DNA from 2 places in the Kitasatospora sp. LaBMicrA B282 genome. Region 2 is predicted to be linked to the other one. Evidence: predicted binding sites of a transcription regulator. Region 2 holds the regulator's gene; the other holds the start of a gene.
The links. Region 2 encodes HrcA, which represses chaperone genes, less so after heat shock. Its sites were predicted from a motif close to TTNGCACTCNGNNNNNCNGAGTGCNAA; they were not measured.
Positions count from the first base shown of each region.

Region 1 (7,516 bases), on a different contig from region 2:
CGCGGCGGACCACCGCGACACCGGTGGCCTCGTCGCCGGTCAGCCCCAGGCCGTCCTCCAGCACCTTGGCGGCGTGCACCAGCGAGGCGCCACCGCCGGCCACGATGCCCTCCTCGACCGCGGCGCGGGTCGCGGAGATGGCGTCCTCCAGGCGGTGCTTGCGCTCCTTGAGCTCGACCTCGGTGGCGGCGCCGACCTTGATCACGCAGACCCCGCCGGCCAGCTTGGCCAGGCGCTCCTGCAGCTTCTCGCGGTCCCAGTCGGAGTCGGTGGCGGCGATCTCGGCCTTGATCTGGGCGACCCGACCGGCCACGGCCTCGGAGTCACCGGCACCGTCGACGATGGTGGTCTCGTCCTTGGTGATGGTCACCCGGCGGGCGGTGCCGAGCACCTCGACACCGGCCTGGTCGAGCTTGAGGCCGACCTCCTCGGAGATGACGGTGGCACCGGTGAGGGTGGCCAGGTCGCCGAGGATGGCCTTGCGGCGGTCACCGAAGCCCGGGGCCTTGACGGCCACCGCGTTGAAGGTGCCGCGGATCTTGTTGACCACCAGGGTGGAGAGCGCCTCGCCGTCCACGTCCTCGGCGATGATCAGCAGCGGCTTGGCCGCGCCGCCCTGCAGGATCTTCTCCAGCAGCGGGAGCAGCTCCTGGATCGAGGAGATCTTGCTCTGGTTGATCAGGATGTACGGGTCCTCCAGGACCGCCTCCTGACGCTCCTGGTCGGTGACGAAGTACGGCGACAGGTAGCCCTTGTCGAACTGCATGCCCTCGGTGAAGTCGAGCTCCACGCCGAAGGTGTTGGACTCCTCGACGGTGATCACACCGTCCTTGCCGACCTTGTCGATCGCCTCGGCGATCAGCTCGCCGACCTGGGTGTCCTGGGCCGAGAGCGAGGCGACGGCGGCGACGTCGTCCTTGCCCTCGATCTCGCGGGCGATCGAGAGCAGGTGCTCGGAGACGGCGGCGACGGCCTTGTCGATGCCCTTCTTCAGGGCGGCCGGGCCGGCACCGGCGGCGACGTTGCGCAGGCCTTCGTTGACCAGGGCCTGGGCCAGCACGGTGGCGGTGGTGGTGCCGTCACCCGCGACGTCGTTGGTCTTGGTGGCCACCTCCTTGACCAGCTGCGCGCCGAGGTTCTCGTACGGGTCGTCCAGCTCGACCTCGCGGGCGATGGTGACACCGTCGTTGGTGATCGTCGGGGCACCGAACTTCTTGTCGATGACGACGTTGCGGCCCTTGGGGCCGATGGTCACCTTGACCGTGTCGGCCAGCTTGTTGACACCGCGCTCCAGCGAGCGGCGGGCGTCCTCGTCGAACTGCAGGATCTTCGCCATGATTCCGTCTTCCTCAGGAAATTGCGTTACGTGACGTCAGGTGCTGCCAACAGCCGCGCCCCGGCCCCTGTCACACCTGACACGGATCCGGGGCGGGCGAAACGAACCCTTGGGGTTCGCCGGCTGCTTACTTCTCGATGATGGCGAGAACGTCGCGGGCCGACAGGACCAGGTACTCCTCGCCCTGGTACTTGACCTCGGTGCCGCCGTACTTCGAGTACAGGACGACGTCGCCGACGGCGACGTCGAGCGGCAGACGCTGGCCGTCCTCGAAGCGGCCCGGGCCGACGGCCAGGACGACGCCCTCCTGGGGCTTCTCCTTGGCGGTGTCCGGGATAACCAGGCCGGAGGCCGTGGTGGTCTCGGCGTCGAGCGGCTGGACCACGATGCGGTCCTCAAGCGGCTTGATGGCAACCTTGCTGCTGGTGGTCACGTCCGAGCTCCCCTTCGGAGATTACGGGGTTGTCTAACAGGTAGGTGGGCGACCGGCGGCCTGCCGTCGCGGGGGTCAGGCCGGTACTGTCGCGTTAGCACTCCCCCGGGGGAGAGTGCCAGGAACGACCTTAGGCCGCGGTTAGCACTCAGTCAACCAGAGTGCCAACGGCGCGCCCGGGAATTCCGGGACCCGGGACAATGTGCAGGTGGAGACCGAGATCATCGACGCGCTGCTGACCCCCGAAGGCCGGCAGCTGCTGGCCCAGACCCGTGGCTGCACGCCCGGCGAGGAGCTGGCGCTGGCCACCCGGCTGCGCCGCGACCACCCGGCGGAGCTGGTCTCCGCCGCCCTCGGCCAGGAGCGGCTGCGGCAGCGGGCCCGGGCCAAGTTCGGGGACGACGCCGAACGGATGTACTTCACCCCCGACGGCGTGGAACAGGCCACCCGCCGCACCGTGGCCGACTGGCGCGCGCAGCGGTTCGCCGCGCTCGGGGTGCGCCGGCTGGCCGACCTGTGCGGCGGCATCGGCGGCGACGCGATCGCCCTGGCCCGGGCCGGCATCGCGGTCACCGCGGTCGACCGGGACCCGGTGACCTGCGCGGTGGCCGCCGCCAACGCCGCCGCACTGGGCCTGGCCGACCTCGTCGAGGTGCGCTGCGCCGACGTCACCGAGGTGGACACCGCCGGCTATGACGCGGTCTTCACCGACCCCGCCCGGCGCGGCGCCCGCGGCCGGATCTTCGACCCGGAGGCCTACTCGCCGCCGCTCTCCTGGGCGATCGAGGCCGGCCGGGCCACCCGGTTCGGCGCGCTCAAGGTGGCCCCCGGCATCCCGCACGAGGCGGTGCCCGCGGACGCCGAGGCGGAGTGGGTCTCGGACGGCGGCGACGTCAAGGAGGCGGTGCTCTGGTTCGGCACCGGCGCGCCGGCCGACGCCCCGCACCGGGCGACGCTGCTCGGCGGGCGACTGCCGGGCGGCCACAGCCTGACCGGCGGCCGGCTGCCCGACCCGCCGGCCGGCCCGCTGCGGCGCTACCTCTACGAGCCGGACGGCGCGGTGATCCGCGCCCACCTGGTCGCCGAGGTGGCCGACCTGCTCGGCGGCGCGACCCTGCTCGACCCGCACATCGCCTACCTGACCTCGGACCGGCTGACGCCCACCCCGTACGCCGCCGCCTACGAGATCACCGACGAACTCCCGTTCAACGTCAAGAAGCTCAAGGCGCTGCTGCGCGAGCGGGCGGTCGGCACCCTGGTGATCAAGAAGCGCGGCTTCGCGGTCGAGCCGGACGAGCTGCGGCGCAAGCTCCGCCCGCAGGGGCCGAACGCGGCGGTGGTGCTGCTCACCCGGATCGGCACCACCCCGGTCATGCTGCTGGCGCGCGAGCTCCGGCAGCCGTAGAGCGGCGGCCGGCCGGTCCCTCGGCGTCCGGTCCCTCGACGGACACTCAGCCGGCGGGCGCTCAGCCGGCGGACGGTCAGCCGGCCGGCGGGGCCTGGACGTAGTCCTCCAGCCGGCCCACCGCGAAGCCCTGCTCCTGGATCCGGCTGAGCAGTTCGCCGAACATCTGGGTCATGGTCTCGCCCTTGAGGTCCTTGGGCCCGCGGAAGTGGGCCAGGATGATGTCGCCGGGCCTCAGCTTCTTGTCGGCGGCCTGGTACTGCATGTCGTGGATCTGCATGCTCTCGCGCCACAGCACGACGGCCCGCGGACCGCACTGCTGGACGGCGTTGTTCAGCGTCGCCGAGTTGGCGCCGTCGCCGTAGGGCGGACGGAACAGGAACGGCGCCGTCCCGTACTGCTGGGTGAGCACCTGCTGGTCGCCGCAGACCTCGCTCTTCTGCACCGCGGCCGACTTGGTGCTCATCGCCGGGTGGTGCAGCGTGTGGTTCTGGATGTGGTTGCCGGCGGCCTGCAACGGCTTGAAGTAGCCGTAGTCGTTCTTGATCGCGTCGTCCATCAGGAACATGGTGATCGGGACCTTCAGGTCGCTCATCATCTGGATGAACTGCGGGTCCTTCTCCTCACCGTCGTCGATGGTCACGAAGACCACCTTGTCGGTGGTGGGGATGTTGCTGATCACCGGCACCTGGCCGGTGCGGGCGAGCTTGACCGGCTTGTCGGCCGGCGGTTGCGGCGCGGCGGGCAGCGGCTTCAGGTTCCACTTGGCCCAGGCGGCGTCCGACACCTGACCCGCGGCGGCCGTGGCGGACGCGGCAGCGGACGGGGAGCCGGCGGCTGCCGGGGCCGCCGGGACGGCCTGGCTCGGCTCCGGGGCCGCGTTCTTCGTCCCGCCACCGCTGCCGCCGCAGCCGCTGACCGCCACCGCGGCGGTCAGCGCGAGCGCCCCCGCCGTGCCCGCCGTCCACCGGCTCCGGTGCTTGCTCGTCACGGCGTCCCGCCCCCTCGCTCGTTCCCGCCGGCCGACCGTTCCGTCCGACCCGCCCCGCTGTCCGGTGACCCACCCCGGGCCACCGCCGTCGTTCGGCTCCGAACGCTACCGCTCCTCGACCAGGTACTCGCTGCGGAAACCCCAGCGGTGCACCGGACGGGCCAACAGGTCCGACGGCGGCTCGGCCGGCGCCGCCGGGTCGACGCCCGCCGGCCACCAGCTGATCACCAGCACCCGGTCCCCCGGCGCGCTGAACAGCTCGACCCGCGCCGCGCCGGCCGGCAGCGCGTGCTCCCGGGCCCAGGCCAGCAGCTCGGCGCCGCGCCCGGCGGCCGCCTTGGCCTCCCACATCGACGCCTCGGTCGGCCCCGCCCCCGCCGTGCTCACTGCTCGCCGCCGTCCAGCGCGCGGTACGCCGCGCCGTGCACGTCGCCGTGCGCCGCGGCCGGCACCGAGACCTCGGTGACCGGCAGCGAGGAGTCCGCCGAGAGGTCGAAGGAGGAGGCCGGCCGGTTGCGCCAGACCATCTCCGCGCCGAGCGCGGCCACCATCGCCCCGTTGTCCGTGCACAGGCCCGGGCGCGGCACCCGCAGCCGGATGCCGGCCCGCTCGCAGCGCTGCTCGGCCATCGCGCGCAGCCGCGAGTTGGCCGCCACCCCGCCGCCGATCATCAGGTGGTCCACGTCGTTGTCCCGGCAGGCCTTGATCGCCTTGCGGGTCAGCACGTCGGTGACCGCCTCCTGGAAGGAGGCCGCGACGTCCGCCACCGGCACCTCCTCGCCGGCCCGCCGCTTGGCCTCCACCCAGCGGGCCACCGCGGTCTTCAGGCCGGAGAAGGAGAAGTCGTACTCCGGGTCCTTGGGGCCGGTCAGGCCGCGCGGGAAGTGCACCGCCTTGCGGTCGCCCTCCCGGGCCATCCGGTCCACCACCGGGCCGCCCGGGAAGCCGAGGCCGAGCACCCGGGCCACCTTGTCGAAGGCCTCGCCGGCCGCGTCGTCGATGGTGGCGCCGAGCGGGCGCACGTCGGAAGTGATGTCGCCGGTGAGCAGCAGCGAGGAGTGGCCGCCGGAGACCAGCAGCGCCATCGTCGGCTCGGGCAGCCGGCCGTGCTCCAGCTGGTCCACGCAGATGTGCGAGGCGAGGTGGTTGACCCCGTAGAGCGGCTTGTCCAGCGCCCAGGCGTAGGCCTTGGCGGCGCTCACGCCGACCAGCAGCGCGCCGGCCAGGCCGGGGCCGGCGGTGACCGCGATGCCGTCCAGGTCGCTCGCCTTGATCCCGGCGGTGTCCAGCGCGCGCTGGATGGTGGGGACCATCGCCTCCAGGTGCGCCCGGCTGGCGATCTCCGGGACCACGCCGCCGAACCGGGCGTGGTCGTTGACGCTGGAGGCCACCGCGTCGGCCAGCAGGGTCGTGCCCCGCACGATGCCGACGCCGGTCTCGTCGCAGGAGGTCTCGATGCCCAGGACGAGCGGTTCGTCAGCCATGGTCTTCCTCGGTGTCGTTCTCGTTCGGCTCGTGCTCGGTCGGCTCGCCGTCGTTCGGCTCCGTGTCGATCGGCTCGCCGTCGATCGGCTCGCTGTCGATCGGGACGGTCGCGTCCGGGTCGGGCGCGTCCAGCCGGTCCAGCTTCATCACCAGCGCGTCGACGTTGGCCGGCTGGTAGTAGCCGCGCCGGATGCCGACCGGGGCGAAGCCGAAGCGCTCGTAGAGCCGCTGCGCGCGGAAGTTGTCGATCCGCACCTCCAGCAGCAGTTCGGTGCAGCCGCGCCGGGCGGCCTCCTCGATCAGGTCGGCGAGCAGCGCCGCACCCAGCCCGCGGCCCTGGTAGCGGTCGTCGACCCCGATGGTCTGCACGTCCGCCTCGGCGCCCACCGCCATCAGCCCGGCGTAGCCGACGATGACGCCCTCCTCGGTGGTGGCCACCGTGTAGTGCCGGCTGCCGCCGGGGTGCGCGTCGGCCAGCTCCGACCAGTACATCCCGGCCGACCAGGCGTCCTCGGGGAAGAGCAGCGGCTCCAGCTCCAGCACCGGGGCGATGTCCCACCAGCGCATCGCACGCAGCGTGATGCGCGCGGTGCGGGTCCCCGCGGTCACGCCGGCAGCACCGCCTTGTAGCCGGCGGGCACCTGGGCGTCGGGGCGGCGCAGGTAGAGCGGCAGCGGCGGCAGCAGCTCGCGCCCGGCCGCCAGCTCGTGCACCGCGAAGTCGGCCAGCGCGCCGGCCGACAGGTGCTCGGGGCCGTGCGCGCCCGGGAAGGTCTCCGGGTAGAGCAGTGCGCCCGCGCCGACCGAGACCTCGCGGCGGGCCAGGTCGCCGGGCCGGTCCACCGCCGGGCCCTCGACCCGGCGCCCGGCGGCGTCGTAGTCGGCCCAGTAGACCTCCTTGCGGCGCGCGTCGGTGGCCGCGGTGAACGGGCCGGTGCGCCCCTGCCCGCGAGCCTGGTGGGCGATCGCGTCCAGCGTGCAGACGCCGTGCACCGGCAGGCCGAGCGCGTGGCCGAGCGCGGCGGCGGTGGCCAGGCCGACCCGCAGGCCGGTGTAGGGGCCGGGGCCGACGCCGACCGCGAGCGCGGTCAGCTCCCGCTTGTCCACGCCCGCCTCCGCGAGCACCCGCTCGATCGAGGGAAGCAGCAGTTCGCCGTGGCGTCGGGCGTCGACCTGGTAGGTCTGCGCCAGGACGGCCGCGCCGTCGTGGACGGCGGCGGTGACGGCAGGGGTAGCGGTGTCGAAGGCGAGCAGCAGCACGGATCCAGGTTAGAGGGTCGCCGGAGCGTCCCCGGCGCCGACCGCTCCTCGACCCTTTGTCCTGATACGGAACACACGTTCAACGGGTCCCGGCTGCCGCTGCGGAACCTGGCACGATGGGGCGCACGACAGGTGGAGAGCCCGACGGACAACCCGACGAACAAGTGGAGTGCGCGGTGGCGATCAAGGGTCCTGCAATCGCGGTCGCCGGTCTGACCCTGAGCGCGCTGGCGGTGGTCACCCTGCTCGCCGTCCAGGCCGAGGGCACCGCCGGCAAGGCCCTGGCCGCCCAGCCGCCGCCCAGCGCGAGCGGCACGCCGGGCGACTCGCCGAGCCCGAGCGGCTCCGCCTCCCCCGGCGTGCCGCCGCTGCCCAAGGCGGCCGAGGGCGGCACCCGGCGGGTGGTCTACTCGATCGGTGCCCGCGAGGTCTGGCTGGTCGACCCGAAGAAGACCCCGGAGGTCCAGGCCGCCTTCCCGGTCACCGGCGGCTCGGTCAACCCGACGCCCGGCAGCTACACGGTCTACAGCCGCTCCGCCACCGCCAGCGGGACCGACGGGCGGCAGATCGAGCACGTGGTCCGGTTCACCCAGCAGGGTGGTGTGGT
Region 1 covers NZ_JBNQTI010000016.1:60,278-67,793, reverse strand. Annotated here, with positions in the region: gene groL (chaperonin GroEL) at 1-1,336, opposite strand, end outside; gene groES (co-chaperone GroES) at 1,464-1,769, opposite strand; gene ACQRUO_RS07825 (THUMP-like domain-containing protein) at 1,978-3,174, shown strand; gene ACQRUO_RS07820 (polysaccharide deacetylase family protein) at 3,251-4,165, opposite strand; gene ACQRUO_RS07815 (hypothetical protein) at 4,271-4,516, opposite strand; gene tsaD (tRNA (adenosine(37)-N6)-threonylcarbamoyltransferase complex transferase subunit TsaD) at 4,549-5,649, opposite strand; gene rimI (ribosomal protein S18-alanine N-acetyltransferase) at 5,642-6,259, opposite strand; gene tsaB (tRNA (adenosine(37)-N6)-threonylcarbamoyltransferase complex dimerization subunit type 1 TsaB) at 6,256-6,909, opposite strand; gene ACQRUO_RS07795 (L,D-transpeptidase) at 7,086-7,516, shown strand, end outside.
Region 1: the regulator HrcA is predicted to act here: its motif matches at 1,911-1,937, upstream of groES (co-chaperone GroES).

Region 2 (7,516 bases):
GGTGGCCCGCCACTTGGCCAGCGCCTTGGCGCCGCGGTCGCCCTTCCACTGGGTGATGCAGCGCGCCGCCGCCCAGGGGATCACCGCGTCGACGCCGACCTCGGTCATGGTCTCCACCGCGAGCTCGCCGCGGTCGCCCTTGGGCAGCGCCTGGACCACGGTGAGCCGCGGGCTCGGCGCGGGCTCGGCGGCCAGCCGGTCCAGCGTGACGTCGAGCGCGTCCTTGCCGTGCACGGCGCTGACCGTGCCGTGACCGCCCAGGCCCAGGCCGTCGGTCAGGGTGACCGGCTCGCCGACCGTCAGCCGCTTGACCGCGGCCGCGTGCCGGCCCTCCGGCCCGTCCAGCCGGACCAGGGCGCCGGGCGCGCGGCCGGCCAGCTCGGCGGTGCTGACGACGAAGACGGGTGCGGTCATGGCGGGGCTTCCTGGGGCAGGGGTGGACCGGCCGGGGCCGGCGGGGCCGGTCGGCCGGAGAGACGGGGCGGGCCCGGCGGGCCCGCCCCGATGGAGCCGGTGTGGCTCAGCGGCCGTTGAAGGCGTCCTTCAGCCGGGAGAACAGCCCCTGCTGGCCCGGCGCGAACTGGCCCGAGGGCCGCTCCTCGCCGCGCAGCACCGCCAGCCGGCGCAGCAGCTCCTCCTGCTCGGGGTCGAGCTTGGTGGGCGTCTGCACCTCGACATGCACTATCAGGTCACCGCGGCCGCCCCCGCGCAGGTGGGTGACGCCCCGCCCGTGCAGCGGGATCGACTGGCCGGACTGGGTGCCGGGGCGGATGTCCACCTCCTCCAGACCGTCCAGGGTCTGCAGCGGCACCTGGGTGCCGAGCGAGGCCGCGGTCATCGGGATGGTCACCGTGCAGTGCAGGTCGTCGCCGCGGCGCTGGAAGACCGGGTGGCTGGTCTCGGCGATCTCCACGTAGAGGTCGCCGGCCGGGCCGCCACCGGGGCCGACCTCGCCCTCGCCGGCCAGCTGGATCCGGGTGCCGTTGTCGACGCCGGCCGGGATCTTCACGGTCAGCGTGCGGCGGGCCCGGACCCGGCCGTCGCCTGCGCACTCGGGGCACGGGGTGGGGACCACGGTACCGAAGCCCTGGCACTGCGGGCACGGGCGCGAGGTCATGACCTGGCCCAGGAAGGAGCGGGTCACCTGGGAGACCTCGCCCTTGCCGCGGCACATGTCACAGGTCTGCGCGGTGGTGCCGGGGGCCGCGCCCTCGCCGCTGCAGGTGGTGCAGGTGACGGCGGTGTCGACCTGGAGTTCCTTGGTGGTGCCGAAGGTGGCCTCCTCCAGGGTGATCTCCAGCCGGATCATCGCGTCCTGGCCGCGCCGGGTGCGCGAGCGCGGGCCGCGCTGGCCGGAGGCCGCGCCGAAGAAGGCGTCCATGATGTCGGAGAAGCCGAAGCCCGCCGCCCCGGCGCCGAAGCCGCCCGCGCCGCCGCCGTTCGGCGACAGCGGGTCCCCGCCCAGGTCGTAGACCTGCCGCTTCTGCGGGTCGGAGAGCACCTCGTAAGCGGCGTTGATCTCCTTGAACCGCTCCTGCGTCTTCGGGTCCGGGTTGACGTCCGGGTGCAGTTCACGGGCGAGGCGCCGGAACGCCTTCTTGATCTCGTCCTGCCCCGCGTCCCGTCGGACGCCGAGTACCGCGTAGTAGTCCGTGGCCACCAAATGCTCCGCTTGTTCTGCCTCTGAGAGAAAAGTCCTGTGCGCTGCGTGCTGCGATCGGTCCGCCCACCAAATCTAGTAGGCGTCGCCCTATGACTCGGCCAGGATCTGCCCCACGTACCGGGCGACTGCGCGGACCGCCCCCATGGTGCCCGGGTAGTCCATCCGGGTCGGCCCGATCACCGCGAGCTTGGCCACGCTCTCCTCACCCGAACCGTAGCCGACCGAGACCACCGACGTGGAGCTCAGCCCCTCGTACTCGTTCTCCCGGCCGATCCGCACGGTCATCCCGCTGTCCCCGGTCTCGCCGAGCAGCCGGAGCAGCACCACCTGCTCCTCCAGCGCCTCGAGCACCGGCTGGATGGTGAGCGGGAAGTCGTGGCCGAACCGGGTCAGGTTGGCCTGGCCGGCCAGCATGATCCGCTCCTCGTTCTGCTCCACCAGCGACTCGAACAGGGTGGAGAGCACGGTGGAGACCAGCGGCCGCTCCTCCGGCTCGAAAGCCGCCGGCAGGTCGTCGACCAGGGCCGGCACGTCGGGGAAGCGCTGGCCGCCGGCCCGGGCGTTCAGCCGGGCCCGCAGGTCGGCCAGGGTGGACTCGCGGACCGCGACCGGGCAGTCGACGATCCGCTGCTCGACCCGGCCGGTGTCGGTGATCAGCACCAGCATCACCTTGGCCGGGGCGAGCGCGACCAGCTCGACGTGGCGCACCGTCGAGCGGGAGAGCGAGGGGTACTGGACCACGGCGACCTGGCGGGTCAGCTGGGCCAGCAGCCGCACGGTGCGGGCGACCACGTCGTCCAGGTCGACCGCGCCGTCCAGGAAGTGCCGGATTGCGCGGCGCTCCGGGGCACTCATCGGCTTGACCTCGGCCAGCCGGTCGACGAAGAGCCGGTAGCCCTTGTCGGTCGGGATCCGGCCGGCGCTGGTGTGCGGCTGCTGGATGTAGCCGTCCTCCTCCAGCGTGGCCATGTCGTTGCGCACGGTGGCCGGCGAGACGCCGAGGTTGTGCCGCTCGACCAGCGCCTTGGAGCCGACCGGCTCCTCGGTGCCGACGTAGTCCTGCACGATGGCGCGCAGCACCGCCAGCTTGCGCTCGTCGAGCTGCCGGGGCTCCAGCTCGGCCCGCGCGGCCCGGGAGCCGTGCGCGGACCGGACGGACGCGGCCGTCGCGCGAGTCGGGCGCGAGCCCGCCTGGGATCTGGCGGCCGGTTGGCCGGCCGGGTCGCGGCCGCTCGAAGGCGACGTTGAATCGGGTTCGTCGAACATGGCACGCACCTCCCTCGTCGCGCGTTGTGCTGGTACCGGGCCTGCTCTGCGGGGCTCCGGCGGTGCGATCTTCCGATCCCCGCCGGATCGGCTTGGCACTCTGCACAGACGAGTGCCAAAACCGTACCTGCCAGTGTAAGGCCCGGGTCCGACGGCAGGAACGCCCTGGCCGTGGATGCCGCGCGGATCACTCCGCCCGGCGTCCCGGTCCGACCGGCCCCGACGCGCGACGCGGCGGGGCCGACCGGGGTGGTGCCCGCCGCCGGACGAAGTGGCAGCATCGATATCAACCGAGCCGGGGCGGGTAGAAGCCGCTGCGGTATGAAGACCTTGAACAGACGTTGAAGGACAGAGGAGCAGCCATGTCGGCGTCCGGCCACCACACCCGCTTCGCTCCCGACCGTGGACTGTCCGCACGGATGGTCACCACGATGTTTCTGATCGGGCTGCTGTACGTCGGTTTCACGGGTGTCCTGATCGTCCTGCTGCGGGGCGCCTGGCCGCTGATCGTGCTGCTGTCGGGCGGGCTCTTCGTCGCGCAGTTCTGGTTCAGCGACAAGATCACCGAGCGCGCGATGGGCGCCCACCAGGTCACCCCCGAGCAGTACCCGCAGCTGCACGGCACCATTGACCGGCTCTGCGCGTTGGCCGACATGCCCAAGCCGCGGGTCGCGGTCGCCGACAACGACATGCCCAACGCCTTCGCCACCGGCCGCAACCCGGAGAACGCGGTGGTCTGCGTGACCACCGGCCTGCTGCGCCGGCTGGAGCCGGAGGAGCTGGAGGGCGTGCTGGCGCACGAGCTGTCGCACGTCGCGCACCGGGACGTCGCGGTGATGACGATCGCCGGCTTCCTCGGCGTGCTGGCCGGCGCGATCACCCGGATCGCGCTGTACAGCGGCATGATGGGCGGCAACAACCGGAACAACAACAACGACAACGCCGCGATCGCGATGATCGTCGTCTCGCTGGTCAGCGTGGTGGTCTACGCGATCAGCTTCCTGCTCACCCGGCTGCTCTCCCGCTACCGCGAGCTGGCCGCCGACCGCGCCGCCGCCCAGCTCACCGGCCGGCCCAGCGCGCTGGCCTCGGCACTGACCAAGGTGACCGGGCAGATCGGCGCGATCCCGACCAAGGACCTGCGCCAGGCGCAGCCGTACAACGCCTTCTTCTTCGCCCCCGCGCTGAGCGCGCGCGAGGCGGCGAGCCAGCTGATGTCCACCCACCCCTCGCTGGAGCAGCGCCTGGAGCAGCTCGGCAAGATCTCCGCCGAACTGGGCCGCTGAGCCCGCACCACCCGCCGACCCACCCCGAGAGGACCGACCCGTGGGATTCCTGGACTCGCTGCTGGGCCGCAGCAAGCCGGTCAAGCCCGACCTCGACCAGCTCTTCGGCCTGCCCTCGGCCGCCCTCACCCTGGAAGCCGCCGCCGGCTTCACCCCGACCGGGCTCGGCTCGGTCTGCTTCGCCGCGGTCGAGGGCGGCGCGTTCGGCGAGGTCGAGCGCCAGGTCCGGGCCCTGCTGGACGCCGACACCGCCGGTGGCGGCACCCCGGTCGAGGCCAGCCGGGACGAGTACGGCTACTCCTGGCTGCTCGCCCGGCACGCCCCCGAGGAGCTGCCCGAGCTGGTCAACGACCTGCACGCGGTCAACAGCGAGCTGGAGGCCAACGGGTTCGGCCCGCAGCTGCTCTGCTCACTCGTCGGCTTCCGCAACGAGTCCGGGCAGTCGCTGGCGCTGGTCTACCTCTACAAGCGCGGCTCCTTCTACCCGTTCGCCCCGATGCCGGGCGGCGGCGAGCGGCGCAACAGCCCGCTGGAGCTGCAGGTGAAGGCGATGCTGGGCAACGACCTGCGGCTGGAGAACGACCTGAGCCGCTGGTTCCCGGTCTGGGGCGCGCCGGGCCTGTAGGCGGCCGCCGGTAGGCCGCCCTGTGCGGCGGCCGCGGTGCGCTGCGGTGCGGTGTAGTGCGCGATGCGGTGCGCGTGGGCCGGCGGCCCGTCGATCCTGACGGGCCGTCGGCTTTTCCTATAGTTCCTCGCATGCGCAGCACTCAGTACGGCCCCGACCTGACCCCGCCGTGGAAGCGGCAGACGCCCGCCCCCGAGGTGCCCGCCGAGCGGGACCTGGTGGTGGAGGAGGTGACCACCGGCTTCTGCGGTGCGGTGGTGCGCTGCGAGAAGACCGCCGAGGGGCCGACCGTGACCCTGGAGGACCGGTTCGGCAAGCACCGGGTCTTCCCGCTGGTGCCGCGCGGCTTCCTGGTGGACGGCAAGGTGGTCACCCTGGTCCGCCCGGTGGCACCCGCCGCGCGCAGCGGCCCGGCCAGGACGGCCTCCGGCTCGATCGCGGTGCCCGGCGTGCGGGCCCGGGTGGCCCGGGAGTCGCGGATCTATGTCGAGGGGCGGCACGACGCCGAGCTGGTCGAACGGGTCTGGGGCGAGGACCTGCGGATCGAGGGCGTGGTGGTGGAGTACCTGGCGGGCATCGACGACCTGCCGGCGATCGTGGCCGACTTCGCCCCGGGTAGCGGGCGCCGGCTGGGGGTCCTGGTCGACCACCTGCTGCCCGGCACCAAGGAGCACCGGATCGCCGCCCGGGTCACCGGGGAGGGGGTGCTGGTGGTGGGGCACCCGTTCATCGACGTCTGGCAGGCCGTCAAGCCGGCCAGCGTGGGCATCGCCGGCTGGCCGGACGTGCCCTACGAGGAGTCCTGGAAGGAGGGCATCTGCCGCCGCCTGGGCTGGCCGGTGGACACCCCGGCCGCCTGGCAGCGGATCCTCGCCTCGGTGAGCTCCTACCGGGACCTGGAGCCGGCCCTGCTGGGGAAGGTGGAGGAACTGATCGATTTCGTCAGCCAGCCCGGCGACTAGAGCCCCGGCGTTCTCAGTCCACCAGGTCCCGCACCACCGCGTCGGCCAGCAGTCGGCCGCGCAGGGTCAGCGCGGCCCGGCCGGCCGCGAACGGCTCGGCGGCCAGCAGGCCGTCGGCCAGCGCCCGTTCGGCGGCCCGCCGGCCGGCCGCGGTGAGCAGCTCCAGCGGGCAGCCGTCGACCAGCCGCAGCTCCAGCAGGATCCGCTCCACCCGGCGGTCCTCGGCCGGCAGCACCTCACGCCCCTGGGCGGGCGTGCGGCCCTCGGCGAGTGCCCGCGCGTAGGCCGCGGGGTGCTTGGCATTCCACCAGCGCACGCCCCCGACGTGGCTGTGCGCGCCGGGGCCGGCGCCCCACCAGTCGGCGCCCGTCCAGTACAGCTCGTTGTGCCGGCAGCGCCCGGCCTCGTCGGTGGCCCAGTTGGAGACCTCGTACCAGGAGTAGCCGGCCGCGGCGAGCGCCTCCTCGGCGATCAGGTAGCGGTCGGCGTGCACGTCGTCGTCCACCATCGGCAGCTCGCCGCGCTTGATCCGGCCGGCCAGCCGGGTGCCCTCCTCGACGATCAGCGAGTACGCCGAGACGTGGTCGGGGCCGGCGCCGATCGCGGCGGCCAGCGAGGCGCGCCAGTCCTCGTCGGACTCGCCGGGGGTGCCGTAGATCAGGTCCAGGTTGACGTGCTCGAAGCCGGCCGCGCGGGCCTCGGCGACGCAGGCCTCGGGGCGGCCGGGGGTGTGGTGGCGGTCCAGCACCTTCAGCACGTGCGGGCGGGCGCTCTGCATCCCGAAGGAGATCCGGTTGAAGCCGCCCTCGCGCAGCTCGGCCAGGTAGGCCGGGTCCACCGACTCGGGGTTGGCCTCGGTGGTCACCTCGGCGTCGGGGGCCAGGCCGAACTCCTCGCGGATCGCGGCCAGCATCGCCACCAGGTCGCGGGCCGGCAGCAGGGTGGGGGTGCCACCGCCCAGGAAGACGGTCCGCACCGGCAGCTCGGCCGCGCCGAGCACCCGGCGGGCCAGCCGGACCTCGGCGATCAGGTTGGCCGCGTAGGTCTCCTGCGAGGCCACCGCACCGGCGCTGTGCAGCTCGGTGGCGGTGTAGGTGTTGAAGTCGCAGTAGCCGCAGCGGGTGGCGCAGTACGGCACGTGCAGGTAGAAACCGAACGGCCGGTCGCCGAGGCCCGTCAGGGCGTGGTCGGGCAGCGAACCGTCGGACGGCACGGGTTCGCCGTCGGGGAGTGCGGAGGGCATGCGTCCATTGTCCGGTACGGCCGGCGTTGCCCCGACGGGTGTGCCGAGGGGGCTGCGCCGGCCGGACCGGACGGGGGTGGCTCAGGCCTCGTTGGCGCCCGCGTACATCTCCTGGACCTCGGCCGCGTAGGTCTTCTCGACCACCGGCCGCTTGATCTTCAGGCTCGGGGTCAGCTCGCCGTGCTCGACGTCCAGGTCGCGCGGCAGGACGTAGAACTTCTTGACCGTCTGCCAGCGCTGCAGCTGCCCGTTGAGCTTCTTCACGAAGCCCTCGACCAGGGCCTGGGCCTGCGGCGAGGAGACCACCTCGGCGTAGCTCCTGCCGCTCAGGCCCTGCTCGGTGGCCCACTGCATGATCACCGGCTCGTCCAGCGAGATCAGCGCGGTGCAGAAGTTGCGGCCGTTGCCGATCACCAGGATGTTGCTCACGTACGGGCAGATCGCCTTGAACTTGCCCTCGACCTCGCTGGG
Region 2 covers NZ_JBNQTI010000011.1:48,913-56,428, reverse strand. Annotated here, with positions in the region: gene ACQRUO_RS05780 (16S rRNA (uracil(1498)-N(3))-methyltransferase) at 1-414, opposite strand, end outside; gene dnaJ (molecular chaperone DnaJ) at 521-1,660, opposite strand; gene hrcA (heat-inducible transcriptional repressor HrcA) at 1,751-2,929, opposite strand; gene htpX (zinc metalloprotease HtpX) at 3,292-4,215, shown strand; gene pspAB (PspA-associated protein PspAB) at 4,256-4,840, shown strand; gene ACQRUO_RS05755 (DUF3097 domain-containing protein) at 4,972-5,802, shown strand; gene hemW (radical SAM family heme chaperone HemW) at 5,816-7,045, opposite strand; gene ACQRUO_RS05745 (AMP-dependent synthetase/ligase) at 7,127-7,516, opposite strand, start outside.